2 regions of the Paenibacillus sp. FSL E2-0177 genome follow, and region 2 is predicted to be linked to the other one. Evidence: a T-box and tRNA genes for the amino acid it is inferred to sense, from the RefSeq annotation. Region 2 holds a T-box; the other holds one or more tRNA genes.
What was found. The T-box of region 2 lies ahead of pheS (phenylalanine--tRNA ligase subunit alpha). A T-box ahead of a tRNA ligase gene usually reads a tRNA of that ligase, here a tRNA-Phe.
Positions count from the first base shown of each region.

Region 1: it has a tRNA-Phe gene. The T-box ahead of pheS (phenylalanine--tRNA ligase subunit alpha) is inferred to sense a tRNA for this amino acid. The anticodon was not compared.

Region 1 is NZ_CP150307.1:6,031,200-6,037,379, forward strand. Features, by position in the region: gene MHI25_RS26750 (ABC transporter ATP-binding protein) at 1-343, opposite strand, end outside; gene MHI25_RS26755 (BMP family ABC transporter substrate-binding protein) at 468-1,607, opposite strand; gene MHI25_RS26760 (AraC family transcriptional regulator) at 1,935-2,690, shown strand; tRNA gene MHI25_RS26765 (tRNA-Leu) at 2,826-2,904, opposite strand; tRNA gene MHI25_RS26770 (tRNA-Cys) at 2,919-2,992, opposite strand; tRNA gene MHI25_RS26775 (tRNA-Gly) at 3,002-3,076, opposite strand; tRNA gene MHI25_RS26780 (tRNA-Gln) at 3,083-3,157, opposite strand; tRNA gene MHI25_RS26785 (tRNA-His) at 3,177-3,252, opposite strand; tRNA gene MHI25_RS26790 (tRNA-His) at 3,296-3,371, opposite strand; tRNA gene MHI25_RS26795 (tRNA-Trp) at 3,395-3,468, opposite strand; tRNA gene MHI25_RS26800 (tRNA-Tyr) at 3,475-3,560, opposite strand; tRNA gene MHI25_RS26805 (tRNA-Thr) at 3,566-3,641, opposite strand; tRNA gene MHI25_RS26810 (tRNA-Phe) at 3,670-3,745, opposite strand; tRNA gene MHI25_RS26815 (tRNA-Asp) at 3,756-3,833, opposite strand; tRNA gene MHI25_RS26820 (tRNA-Met) at 3,859-3,935, opposite strand; tRNA gene MHI25_RS26825 (tRNA-Val) at 3,953-4,028, opposite strand; tRNA gene MHI25_RS26830 (tRNA-Glu) at 4,084-4,158, opposite strand; tRNA gene MHI25_RS26835 (tRNA-Ser) at 4,177-4,269, opposite strand; tRNA gene MHI25_RS26840 (tRNA-Asn) at 4,273-4,348, opposite strand; rRNA gene MHI25_RS26845 (23S ribosomal RNA) at 4,409-6,180, opposite strand, start outside.
Region 2 is NZ_CP150307.1:1,927,380-1,933,559, reverse strand. Features, by position in the region: gene pheT (phenylalanine--tRNA ligase subunit beta) at 1-2,316, opposite strand, end outside; gene pheS (phenylalanine--tRNA ligase subunit alpha) at 2,435-3,469, opposite strand; T-box leader at 3,530-3,815, opposite strand; gene MHI25_RS08445 (hypothetical protein) at 4,081-6,180, shown strand, end outside.

The DNA of each region.
Region 1 (6,180 bases), 2.8 Mb from region 2:
TGATGCCAACTCCTCTGCGCGGCTCCATACCCAGCACCATATTCTCTGCCACCGTAAAAGAAGGTACCAACATGAAATGCTGGTGGACCATGCCGATGCCTCTATCAATGGCGTCCTGAGCGGATTGCAGCTTTACTTTTTCACCCTTGATATAGATCTCGCCTTCACTTGGCTCTTCCATGCCGAACATAATCTTCATTAAAGTCGATTTACCTGCACCGTTCTCACCTGCAATCGCATGTATTTCTCCCTCACGTAAAGAAAAATGCACGTCTTTATTTGCAACGACGCCATTGGGATATACCTTGGTAATTCCCCGCATTTCCAGCAGAGCTGTGTACATAGGTCTCAACGCCTTTCAACTTGGAGGTCTGCAAAAATATACAGCTGGAATTCCCCTGACTAGAAGAATCTCCAACTGTAGGTTTATCTCTATAGAGCTGATCTTAAGGTTTAAAGCTTAAGGCTTAAGGCTTAACTGCGTTACGAATAGCTTCTACCTCTGCGGTTTCCATCCCCATCGCATTATCCACTTTAATTTCTTTATTGATCAGCTTTTGCTTCACTTCTTCAACCTTGGCCTGAAGATCAGCCGGGAATACATTTTTATAAATATCATTCTCAGCAATACCTACACCATCATCTACAAAGCTCAATACATCACGTTTGCCCATTTCTAGCGTACCCTCTTGCAATCTCTTCACTGCACCTAGAATAGCCGTATCAATCTTTTTAATAGATGAAGTAACGATTAGATTTGCTTTTTCACTATCTGTATCGTTAATCAACATTGCCTGATCGGAGTCTACACCGATTGCATATTTTTTCTTCTCTTTAGCTGCGTCAAAGATCCCAAGACCTGTACCCCCAGCCACGTTAAAAATAACATCCACACCGGAGTTATATTGAATTAGAGACAGCTCCTTACCTTTTGCCGGGTTAACAAAATCACCAGCGTACGACACAGCCACTTTTACATCAGGATCAACGTACTGAGCACCTTGAATGTAACCGACCAAGAAAGCATTAATCCCCGGAATATCCATACCGCCCACAAACCCAATCACATTCTCAGGGGTAGCATTCGGCATATCCGATTGTGTAGCTAATGCTGCTACTGCACCTGCCAAGAAAGATACTTCATTTGTCGCATAAGACATGTTGTACATGTTATCTGGTGCTTCATCGATGTCGGTATCATAATTAATGAATTTTTTGTCTGGATACAATTCTGCCGTTGCATTAAACATCTCTGTAATTTCAGAACCGCCAGAAATAATTACATCCCAATCCTCGGAAGCGATATCGTTAAATGTAGGCTCCCATTTCGTTTTATCAACGCCCATTTCAACAACCTTTGTTACTGCACCAAGTTCATCCTTAACCTTTTGCAAGCCGTTATTAGCGGAATCAAAAAATGATTTATCCCCAAGTGTCCCCGGAATCAGCAATACAACCTTGAGTTTATCCCCTGCACCTGTTTCTCCACCCTCAGCAGCGTTTGATCCAGTATTCGCAGAAGAACCGTTATTGGACGTGTTATTCCCACATGCTGTGACCAGAACCATCACCATTAATAACAACAAAGAAAGAACTTTTTTATTCATTACTCTATTCCACCCCTAATTTTAGTTGGTTAGTAATCCGCAGAATCCCATCTTCACCCATTGTATAATTCACGGTTCAAATGGAAATTCTCTTTTTTCCAAATAAAGTATCATTAAAAGTAATAAACTTAACGTTTAGGCTCAAAAATAGCAATAAAAATACCATTATTATTAATAATCCGCTTTATTTCCGAACGAGATGGCCAGTCAGGTTGCGAACTTTCGGATTTATTGATACGATCATAACAAATATTATTAAAAATAATTATATGATTTCGGTCATTGTTTTGTACGATTCGGCTAAAACATAAGTATTGGAGGATCATCATGGATCGTGTTCTATATATTGTAAGTGCCACACATGAGCTAAATACTTATATCCCTCCACACCAGCATGAATGCTACGAACTAGTCTATTATTTACAGGGGGTAGGGACAACCAATGTTGGCCCACGAAGTTACCATTTTCGCTCCTCTTCTTTCGCGCTTGTGCCACCCAATCATAAACATGACGAGCACCACCGTGAGGATGCAAATGTATTATTTGTAGGCTTCCACTCAGAACACCCTAATATGAGTAATCTGCTCGGCGTATATGAAGATGATAAAGATCAGACCGTTCTTCAAATCCTGCTGCGAATGAAAGCAGAGTTTACACGCAAGCAAGACGGATTCTCTGAGCTTCTAAACCTACAAATGAGCGAGATTACCGTCCATCTTATGAGGCTTCTTAGTGCCTCTGGATATCAATCCCCAACAGAAGATCGAGTACAATATGTCCTTAATTATATGAATGAGCATTATCGCCATAAATTGTCCGTCGAAACACTATCAGAAATGTCCGGATATAGTTACGATCGTTTTCGCCATCTATTTAAAGAACGTTTCGGGTCTTCACCCCTGCGGTATTTGCTGTTAAAACGCCTGGATTATGCAAAATCTCTATTACGTCATACTCAGATGCAAATCTCTGAAGTATCTGCTGCTGCAGGTTTTGTGAACGATGCCCAATTCTGCAATATGTTCAAACGAGAAATAGGTCTTACCCCGCGAGCATTCCGCATTAATAATCAATCAGGTTAATCACTAATCAGATTAAAAAAAGCCGTTGAAATAGAGAAACTCTCTATTCAACGGCTTACTGCTGTAAACCCAAGGACATAAAGAAAAAGGTTTGTAAGATTGCTTATAAAAGCATTCTTACAAACCTTTTTAAGATACCGGCGAGAGGACTCGAACCTCCACGGTTTCCCACTCGATTTTGAGTCGAGCGCGTCTGCCATTCCGCCACGCCGGCACATATGAACTAAATGGAGGCGCCACCCAGATTTGAACTGGGGATAAAGCTTTTGCAGAGCTTTGCCTTACCACTTGGCTATGGCGCCATGAAAACTTGGAGCGGACGACGGGAATCGAACCCGCGACCCTCGCCTTGGCAAGGCGATGCTCTACCGCTGAGCCACGTCCGCATAAAATGGCTGGGGATATAGGATTCGAACCTATGAGTGACGGAGTCAAAGTCCGTTGCCTTACCGCTTGGCTAATCCCCAATAACATTTTAAAGTAAAATGGGGCGACTGATGGGTCTCGAACCCACGAATGCCGGAACCACAATCCGGTGCGTTAACCCCTTCGCCACAGTCGCCATATTAAGTTGATATTGTTGCCATTATTCATTTTAAAGTAAATGGGGCGGCCGATGGGTCTCGAACCCACGAATGCCGGAACCACAATCCGGTGCGTTAACCCCTTCGCCACGGCCGCCATATTAAACTTTAGAAAGAACTTGGCAGGGGCAGCAGGAATTGAACCCACACCAACGGTTTTGGAGACCGTTGTTCTACCTTTAAACTATGCCCCTAAAAACTGGTGGAGGATGATGGATTCGAACCACCGAACACTCACGTGAGCAGATTTACAGTCTGATGCGTTTGGCCACTTCGCTAATCCTCCAAGGATGGTGCCGGCGAGAGGACTTGAACCCCCAACCTACTGATTACAAGTCAGTTGCTCTACCAATTGAGCTACACCGGCATGGCACTCATTCTTTTGTGATGATAAATGGTGGCTCGGGACGGAATCGAACCGCCGACACGAGGATTTTCAGTCCTCTGCTCTACCGACTGAGCTACCGAGCCATGATGAAAATGGCGGAACCGACGGGATTCGAACCCGCGATCTCCTGCGTGACAGGCAGGCATGTTAGGCCAACTACACCACGGTTCCAAAAGATATAATTGCTTAAGTTAATTGGTTGCGGGGGCAGGATTTGAACCTGCGGCCTTCGGGTTATGAGCCCGACGAGCTACCGGGCTGCTCCACCCCGCGTCAGTAAGAAAGTGTTATGGTGGAGGCTGAGGGGATCGAACCCCCGACCCTCTGCTTGTAAGGCAGATGCTCTCCCAGCTGAGCTAAGCCTCCATAAACAACAATTGTTATTGTACCAAAGTCCACTAGGATAAATCAAGTGAAGATTTGGTGACCCGTATGGGATTCGAACCCATGTTACCTCCGTGAAAGGGAGGTGTCTTAACCCCTTGACCAACGGGCCATACTAATTAAAAATTTGTGGCGGAGAGAGAGGGATTCGAACCCTCGAGACGCTTGTGGCGCCTACACGATTTCCAATCGTGCTCCTTCGGCCAAACTCGGACACCTCTCCATATGGCTCCCCGAACAGGACTCGAACCTGTGACAACTCGATTAACAGTCGAGTGCTCTACCAACTGAGCTATCAGGGAATATTCATACCAGGCTTGATGCCTGAAAACTGAATCCGAAACGAATTTGCATTCTAAGTATAGGATAAGCCCTCGACCGATTAGTATTGGTCAGCTCCATGCATTGCTGCACTTCCACCTCCAACCTATCTACCTCGTCGTCTTCAAGGGGTCTTACTAATTGGGAAATCTCATCTTGAGGGGGGCTTCACGCTTAGATGCTTTCAGCGCTTATCCCGTCCGTACGTAGCTACCCAGCCATGCTCCTGGCGGAACAACTGGTGCACCAGCGGTACGTCCATCCCGGTCCTCTCGTACTAAGGACAGCTCCTCTCAAATTTCCTGCGCCCACGACAGATAGGGACCGAACTGTCTCACGACGTTCTGAACCCAGCTCGCGTACCGCTTTAATGGGCGAACAGCCCAACCCTTGGGACCTACTTCAGCCCCAGGATGCGATGAGCCGACATCGAGGTGCCAAACCTCCCCGTCGATGTGGACTCTTGGGGGAGATAAGCCTGTTATCCCCAGGGTAGCTTTTATCCGTTGAGCGATGGCCCTTCCATGCGGTACCACCGGATCACTAAGTCCGACTTTCGTCCCTGCTCGACTTGTAGGTCTCGCAGTCAAGCTCCCTTATGCCTTTGCACTCTGCGAATGATTTCCAACCATTCTGAGGGAACCTTGGAACGCCTCCGTTACTCTTTAGGAGGCGACCGCCCCAGTCAAACTGCCCGCCTGACACGGTCCCCGTACCCGGTAAGGGTACTAGGTTAGAACCTAGATACGATCAGGGTGGTATCCCAACGGCGCCTCCACCGAAGCTTGCGCTCCGATTTCTACGGCTCCCACCTATCCTGTACAGATCGTACCCAAATTCAATATCAAGCTGCAGTAAAGCTCCATGGGGTCTTTCCGTCTTGTCGCGGGTAACCTGCATCTTCACAGGTATTAAAATTTCACCGGATCTCTCGTTGAGACAGCGCCCAAGTCGTTACGCCATTCGTGCGGGTCAGAATTTACCTGACAAGGAATTTCGCTACCTTAGGACCGTTATAGTTACGGCCGCCGTTTACTGGGGCTTCGGTTCATAGCTTCGGGTTACCCCTAACCACTCCCCTTAACCTTCCAGCACCGGGCAGGCGTCAGCCCGTATACTTCGCCTTGCGGCTTCGCACAGACCTGTGTTTTTGCTAAACAGTCGCTTGGGCCTTTTCACTGCGGCCCCCTCGTGCTATTCACACTACCGGGGCACCCCTTCTCCCGAAGTTACGGGGTCATTTTGCCGAGTTCCTTAACGAGAGTTCTTCCGCGCGCCTTAGAATTCTCTTCTCGCCTACCTGTGTCGGTTTGCGGTACGGGCACCTTCTCCTGGCTAGAGGCTTTTCTTGGCAGTGTGAGATCATGACCTTCGCTACTATAATTTTCGCTCCCCATCACAGCCCAGCCTTATCGATGTGCGGATTTGCCTACACATCAGCCTCACTGCTTAGACGGACATCCATCAGTCCGCGTCACTACCCTCCTGCGTCACCCCATCGCTCATAGCGGATTACGGTGGTACAGTAATTTCAAACTGTTGTCCTTCGACTACGCCTTTCGGCCTCGCCTTAGGTCCCGACTTACCCTGAGCGGACGAGCCTTCCTCAGGAAACCTTGGGCTTTCGGCGGATCAGATTCTCACTGATCTTTTCGTTACTCATACCGGCATTCTCACTTGTGTAGTGTCCAGCGCTCTTTTCAGTACACCTTCAACCCCTACACAACGCTCCCCTACCCCAGATACATACGTATCTAGCCATAGCTTCGGTGGTGTGTTTAGCCCCGTTACATTTTCGGCGCAGAGTCACTCG
Region 2 (6,180 bases):
CTTTCCATTCTCCAGCTTACCACCAGTATAAACGTCAAATACCTGTACGGACTGGAGCAAAGAACCTCCGTTATCGCGGATGGAAGCTAGCAGATCGCCCGCTGGTACAGCGGAATCCACGACCACAGCAATATCCCGCTCCATTCCTGGGAAACGCGGAAGCTCATTATATTGCAAACGGCTTTGCGCACTTTCATATAACGGCTGCAATAAAATTTCTGCCGCATAAGTATCCACCAGATCCAGCTGTCTTTGCAGATCCGGATGAATCTGTCCCATCGTTCCGATCTTCACACGACCCTCGTTTCCGAGTAAATATACCGACGCGGAACGCCCAGGATGATATCCTTCTGGACTATCTCCTACATAGACGATTTTATCGGTCAGCCCTAAATGAGCAAATACCGTTTCCAGCGCACCCTTCAAATCAAAGAAGTCCACAGGCTGTGCCGAAACATTCCATTGCTTCACTGTTAAGCTTCCGCTAAGCAGCAGCCCCAGCACCGGCAGTTCGCGTGGCTGACGAGTCAACTGTTCTTCATCCGTGAAGAAGACGTTGCCGATTTCAAACAATGCCAAGTCGCTTTGACGACGATTGGTATTGTAGCTGGCAATATCCAAGAGTTGTGGTAGAAGGCTGGTACGCAGTACGCTGCGTTCTTCACTCATCGGCATAGCCAGCTTCACCGCTACTGCTCCTTCTGATAACTCAGGGAACATTGTGCTTTGTTGCGGCTGGATGAAGGAGTAACCCATCACCTCTTGGTAACCGCCATGTGACAATAGGCGACGCAGTTCACGACGGAGCGCTTGCTTGTGAGTTAGTGCTCCTGGCGTTGTAATTCCTTCAATTAGAGTCGTTGGAATATTGTCATACCCGTACAGGCGGGCAATTTCTTCAATAAGATCAACATCATAGCTGATATCGCCACGTCTGGTTGGGACTTGAACTTCAATCAGCCCTTGTGCGGTATCTCCACATTTGAAATGTAGACGGCCAAACAATGTCTTCACTTCCAACAAGGACAAATCCGTTCCCAGATAACGATTCAGTTTCTCTAAGGACAAGGTGAGAACCTTCTCTTGAACAGCGTCAGTTCCTGCTTGCACGATGCCTTCATGGACCGATCCGCCAGCATAACGTGCAATCAGTACGGCTGCACGGTTCAATGCAGGAATAACTGCACTTGGATCCACTTCCTTCTCGAAACGAAGGGAGGCTTCAGAGCGAAGTCCCAATTGACGCGAGGTTTTACGGATCGTTCCTCCATCAAACTTAGCAGATTCCAGAACAAGGTTTACCGTCTCAGCAGTAACCTCTGTATCCCGTCCACCCATTACCCCGGCCAGACCTACAGCTTTTACTCCATCAGCGATAACGAGCATTTGCGGCTCTAGCTTACGCTCTTGACCGTCAAGTGTAACCAAAACTTCACCTTCATGGGCAAGACGAACGCCGAGTTCTCCACCTTGTACTTTATCTGCATCAAAAGCATGCAGCGGCTGTCCATATTCCAGCATCACATAATTGGTAATGTCCACAATATTATTAATTGGACGAACCCCAGCAGCCATCAGACGATTCTGAATCCACAGCGGTGATGGTGCAGGTTTAACACCTGCAATATAACGAACTGCATAATGGCTGCAGTATTCTTCATCTTCAATCTTGACGGAAATGGAATCCGCAGCAGGACCACTGATCTCAATCATTTCGCTTTTTGGATCAGGTAATTTAACTTCACGCCCAAGAATTGCACTTACTTCATAAGCAGCACCAATCATGCTGAGGCAATCTGAACGGTTCGGAGTCAGATCGAATTCCAGAATCTCGTCATCTAAGCCGAGGACTTTGGAAATATCCTGACCAATCTCTGTCCCTTCAGGCAGCACAAGAATACCTTCTTGTTGCTCTTTTGGAAGCAATTTATCATTCAGTCCCAATTCTTTGGCCGAACAGATCATTCCTTGCGACAGGACACCGCGCAGCTTGGCTTTTTTGATATCCAGTCCTGGCAGCTTTGCGCCAACCATTGCTACAGGTACAGTTTGACCTGCAGCTACATTTTTTGCGCCGCAAACGATTTGTAGCTCCTCATCTTGGCCCACATCCACGATACATACGTTCAGCTTGTCTGCATCAGGATGTTTTTCCTTTGATTTCACATAGCCGGTTACGATGCCGGAAATGCCTTTATTGCGGCGCTCTACGCCGTCAATCTCAATGCCGGCAGCGGTAATCTTCTCCGCTAGCTGTTCGGCGGTTACTCCTTCAATCGATGTATAATCAGCCAACCATCCGGTTGATACTTTCATATCCGCTCACTTCCTTTATGTTTCAGATGTATTTATTTCACTGTCGTTCGCGCTGCTTCCTGTGGGAGAACGCTCCAAAGCCATTCTCCGCCACTATCAGCCAGCGCGCCCACAAAAACTAAACGCCCTTGAATTGCTTCACAAAACTCATGTCATTACTATAGAAATGTCGGATGTCATCGATGCCGTATTTAAGCATTGCAATCCGCTCTACACCCATTCCGAAAGCGAAGCCGCTGTACTCAGCAGGATCATAGCCACCCATTTTCAGTACATTTGGATGCACCATACCTGCGCCAAGGATTTCTAACCATCCGCTTTGCTTGCATAGTCTGCAGCCATCGCCGCCACATTTGAAGCAGCTTACATCTACTTCAACACTTGGCTCAGTGAATGGGAAAAAGCTCGGACGAAGACGAATGCCTGTATTCGGTCCAAACATCTCCTGCACAAATTGTTGCAGGGTGCCCTTCAGATCACTCATTCGAATGTTACTTCCAATGACCAAACCTTCGATTTGGTGGAACTGGAAGGAATGCGTTGCATCATCATCATCACGGCGGAATACTTTACCCGGGCAGATGATTTTTACCGGAGCTTCACCGTTCATAGCCTGCATAGTACGAATCTGTACCGGCGAGGTTTGTGTGCGCATTAACAGGTCATCCGTTAAATAGAAAGAATCCTGCATATCACGTGCCGGGTGATTCTTAGGCAAATTTAGAGCTTCAAAGTTATAATAATCGGTCTCTACTTCCGGACCTTCAGCTACACGGTAGCCCATGCCGATAAAAATATCCTCAATCTCCTGTACGACTCTGCTAAGCGGGTGAATGCCCCCTTGCTGCATACGGCGACCCGGTAAGGTTACGTCTACTTTTTCAGCCTGCAGACGTTGCTGGGTTTCCTGCTCTTGAAAAGCCTCTTGCTTCGCGCCGATAATCTCCTCAATAGCACTGCGAACCTGATTCGCTACTTGCCCGATTACCGGACGTTCCTCAGCACTAAGTCCTCCCATACCGCGCAGAACCTCTGTAAGCTCACCTTTTTTACCGAGATACTTCACTCTTAGATCATTTAGTACCTGCGGATCCATAACCTCCTGCAGCTTAGCCAGCGCTTCAACCTTCAATGCTTCCAACTTCTCTTTCATGGCCGTGTACAGCCCCCTTCAATCATTGTCTAGTTCAACAAAAAAAGGCCTTTCCTCCCGGTAAGGGACGAAAAGACCGTGGTACCACCCTTGTTAGACAAGCTGATCTGTTCCCCTTAAGAGCTTCATTCCCTCTTTTGGCTGGACAGATACCTATCTCACTTTATACAGAAATAACGGTCTGTGACCGGTATCCCCTACCCTTCCCTATTAGACAGCTTAAGGAATTCAGGGAACTGCTCCGGAGTGAACTTCCACAGCTCTGCTTCTTAGAAACGCTCTCAATCCGCGGCGTCTCCTCCCTGTAAGTCAGGCACTGTGTACTCTTCTCCATCACTGCATTTCACAATTCATGCTAATTGTCAGGTATCTCTTTACTACAAGAGATATGTCTCTTTATTATATGCAAAATCTGTCGTTTTGACAAGCTGGACAAAATTAGGCTAATTTTTATCTTCTTTTAAGCTGGCTTTAAGCTTCAGAGCCATTTTTCCAACTTTTTTTCAGCTAACATTCAGCGGGGCTTGATAATTTCCATTACTAGGAAGGCTTGCTTATCCACTCAAATGCACCTTCGCAGACTATTAACTATCCTATTGGGAGGAAATCAAATGCATGTACGGAGAATAAAAGTAGCCGCGGTGCTGCTAAGCACAGCTGTACTTAGCCAATCTGCAGCGTATGGAGTTCATGCCGCTTCGGCCGGGACTACATCCCCCAAAGTAGCAACAACAGCTACTGTATCCGCTCTGGATAAACTAGGCTCCATAGCCTTGAAGACTAACATCAGCGCAAAGCTGACGGATGTCAGCTTATTAACTCAGGATGGCGGAAATATTCTCACATACACACTCAGCTACTCTAATGGAAGCAACGCTAGCCTCAATCTGGTGGACTTTTTCTCCAAAGTAACTACTAGCGGTGGTACAGTTATTCAAGGAAGCCCTATTACCAGCAGTGCAACCATCAAATCTATTGCCGCGAAAAGCAGTCAATCTATCACCTACTATGTAAACATCGGCAAATCCACCTCTTTAAACGGGGTCAAAATTTCATTGTACGGATGGGACTTCAACACCACCGATTATCAAAAAAAGCTAGGGAACTTCACCGTACCAACAGGATATTCACAAGCTGTCGCCAGAGGGCAGAGTAAAAAGATCACCCTAAACAATCTCCCTGTAACCACCAAGGCAGAGAGCCTGCAAATTTATAAATATAACGGTAAGGTCTATGCCAAGGTTGGCGTTAGCTTCACTAATCAAGGAACCAAGGTACTCAGTGATACTGGACTTAAAGGATACCTCGCTTCCGCTGGAGGATCTGTATTTGAACTCGCACTTGATGACACCAGCACCAGCTATAAAGTACAGCCTCAGGAAAAGAAGACGATCTACTATTTGACGGAAATCCCTTCTTATATGAAGACAGACAACATGGCGCTGCAATTTGCCGGAGAAGATGCCTCATTAAAAATAGCTTTGCCGGTTGTCGCCTACAATCTCCCCGCTGCAACAACACCGGATCTTGTCGTAGCCAGCAATGTCACGAAGAAGCTTACAATCAGCAATAATACAGTCGAAACACAGCTGAAAACGGCTAACGTCTATGCTGACAATGGCAACGCAAAGTGGACACTACAGTTCCGCATCAAAAATAGCGGCAACAAAGCGGTGAATGTGCCTGCCTATGAACTTGCTATTAAAGCCGCTGAAGGGTATAGCTTTCCGGTAGATACGAAGGATTTTACCAGCCTAACATTGAAACCGCTTGAAGAAAAGATTATTGAACTCAGCGCAGATGTACCACTCACACTCAATCAAGGAACATTGCAGCTGCAAATGACTGAGCCGGCTGCTGAAGGCAAGATCATTTTTCCTACCGCCTATTATCAGATCCCTTACACGCTGCAAACTAACAATTGGCAGGACACGGAATACCCCATTGAGAACAGTCACGGTACATTTGTTGTCAAAATTGCAAACATTCAAAGACTCCCTTGGTCCGACAAAGACCAGATCGTAGCTAAAATCAACATCCGCAACACTAAATCAACCTCTGTTCAGCTTCCTGCGCTTACAAGTGTCGTCAAAGCTGGAGAAAGTGACATCAGCAGCACTTCCCAGGTTGTCTCAGAAAGTACGCAAACCATCCTCGGTCCAAATGAATCGGCTGCTGTGTATGTCGTAGCCAATGTTCCTTATAGCTATACTTTCAATCAATTAAAAATCACCCTGCAAGAAACTTCAGGTGAAAGTAAGCTTAACTTCCTTTCTCTAAGTACTACCCAACTGGACAGCCGGGTACAGAGTGTTGCAGCTGAAAATTCTTTCCATCTTGAGCTTGAAGGTAAAAAAGCGGAATTACTTGTACGCGGGACCCTCGTGTACCCAGGTACAGATTCAAATCTCTTGTACACAGAACTAGAAATGAACAGTGAGGAATCGCGTAAATCCGAACAGGCTCAGCTCGTAGCCTATTACAAAACACAAGACAATCAATATTATGAAGCCGAAGTCACCCAGTCCAAAACCTCCACCAGTCCTAACGGAAAAAGTCTGGTCACCCTCTGGAGTAAGCTCCCTCTCGGTATAGATCCAGCGAACCTTGTCCTTTACATCGGGGAGGGTGTTTCTGAAGGCAAGCTTACCGCTCCTGGCGGTCAATCGTCGGGTTACATCAATACGGTATCGCTTGGACTGAACCAGTTG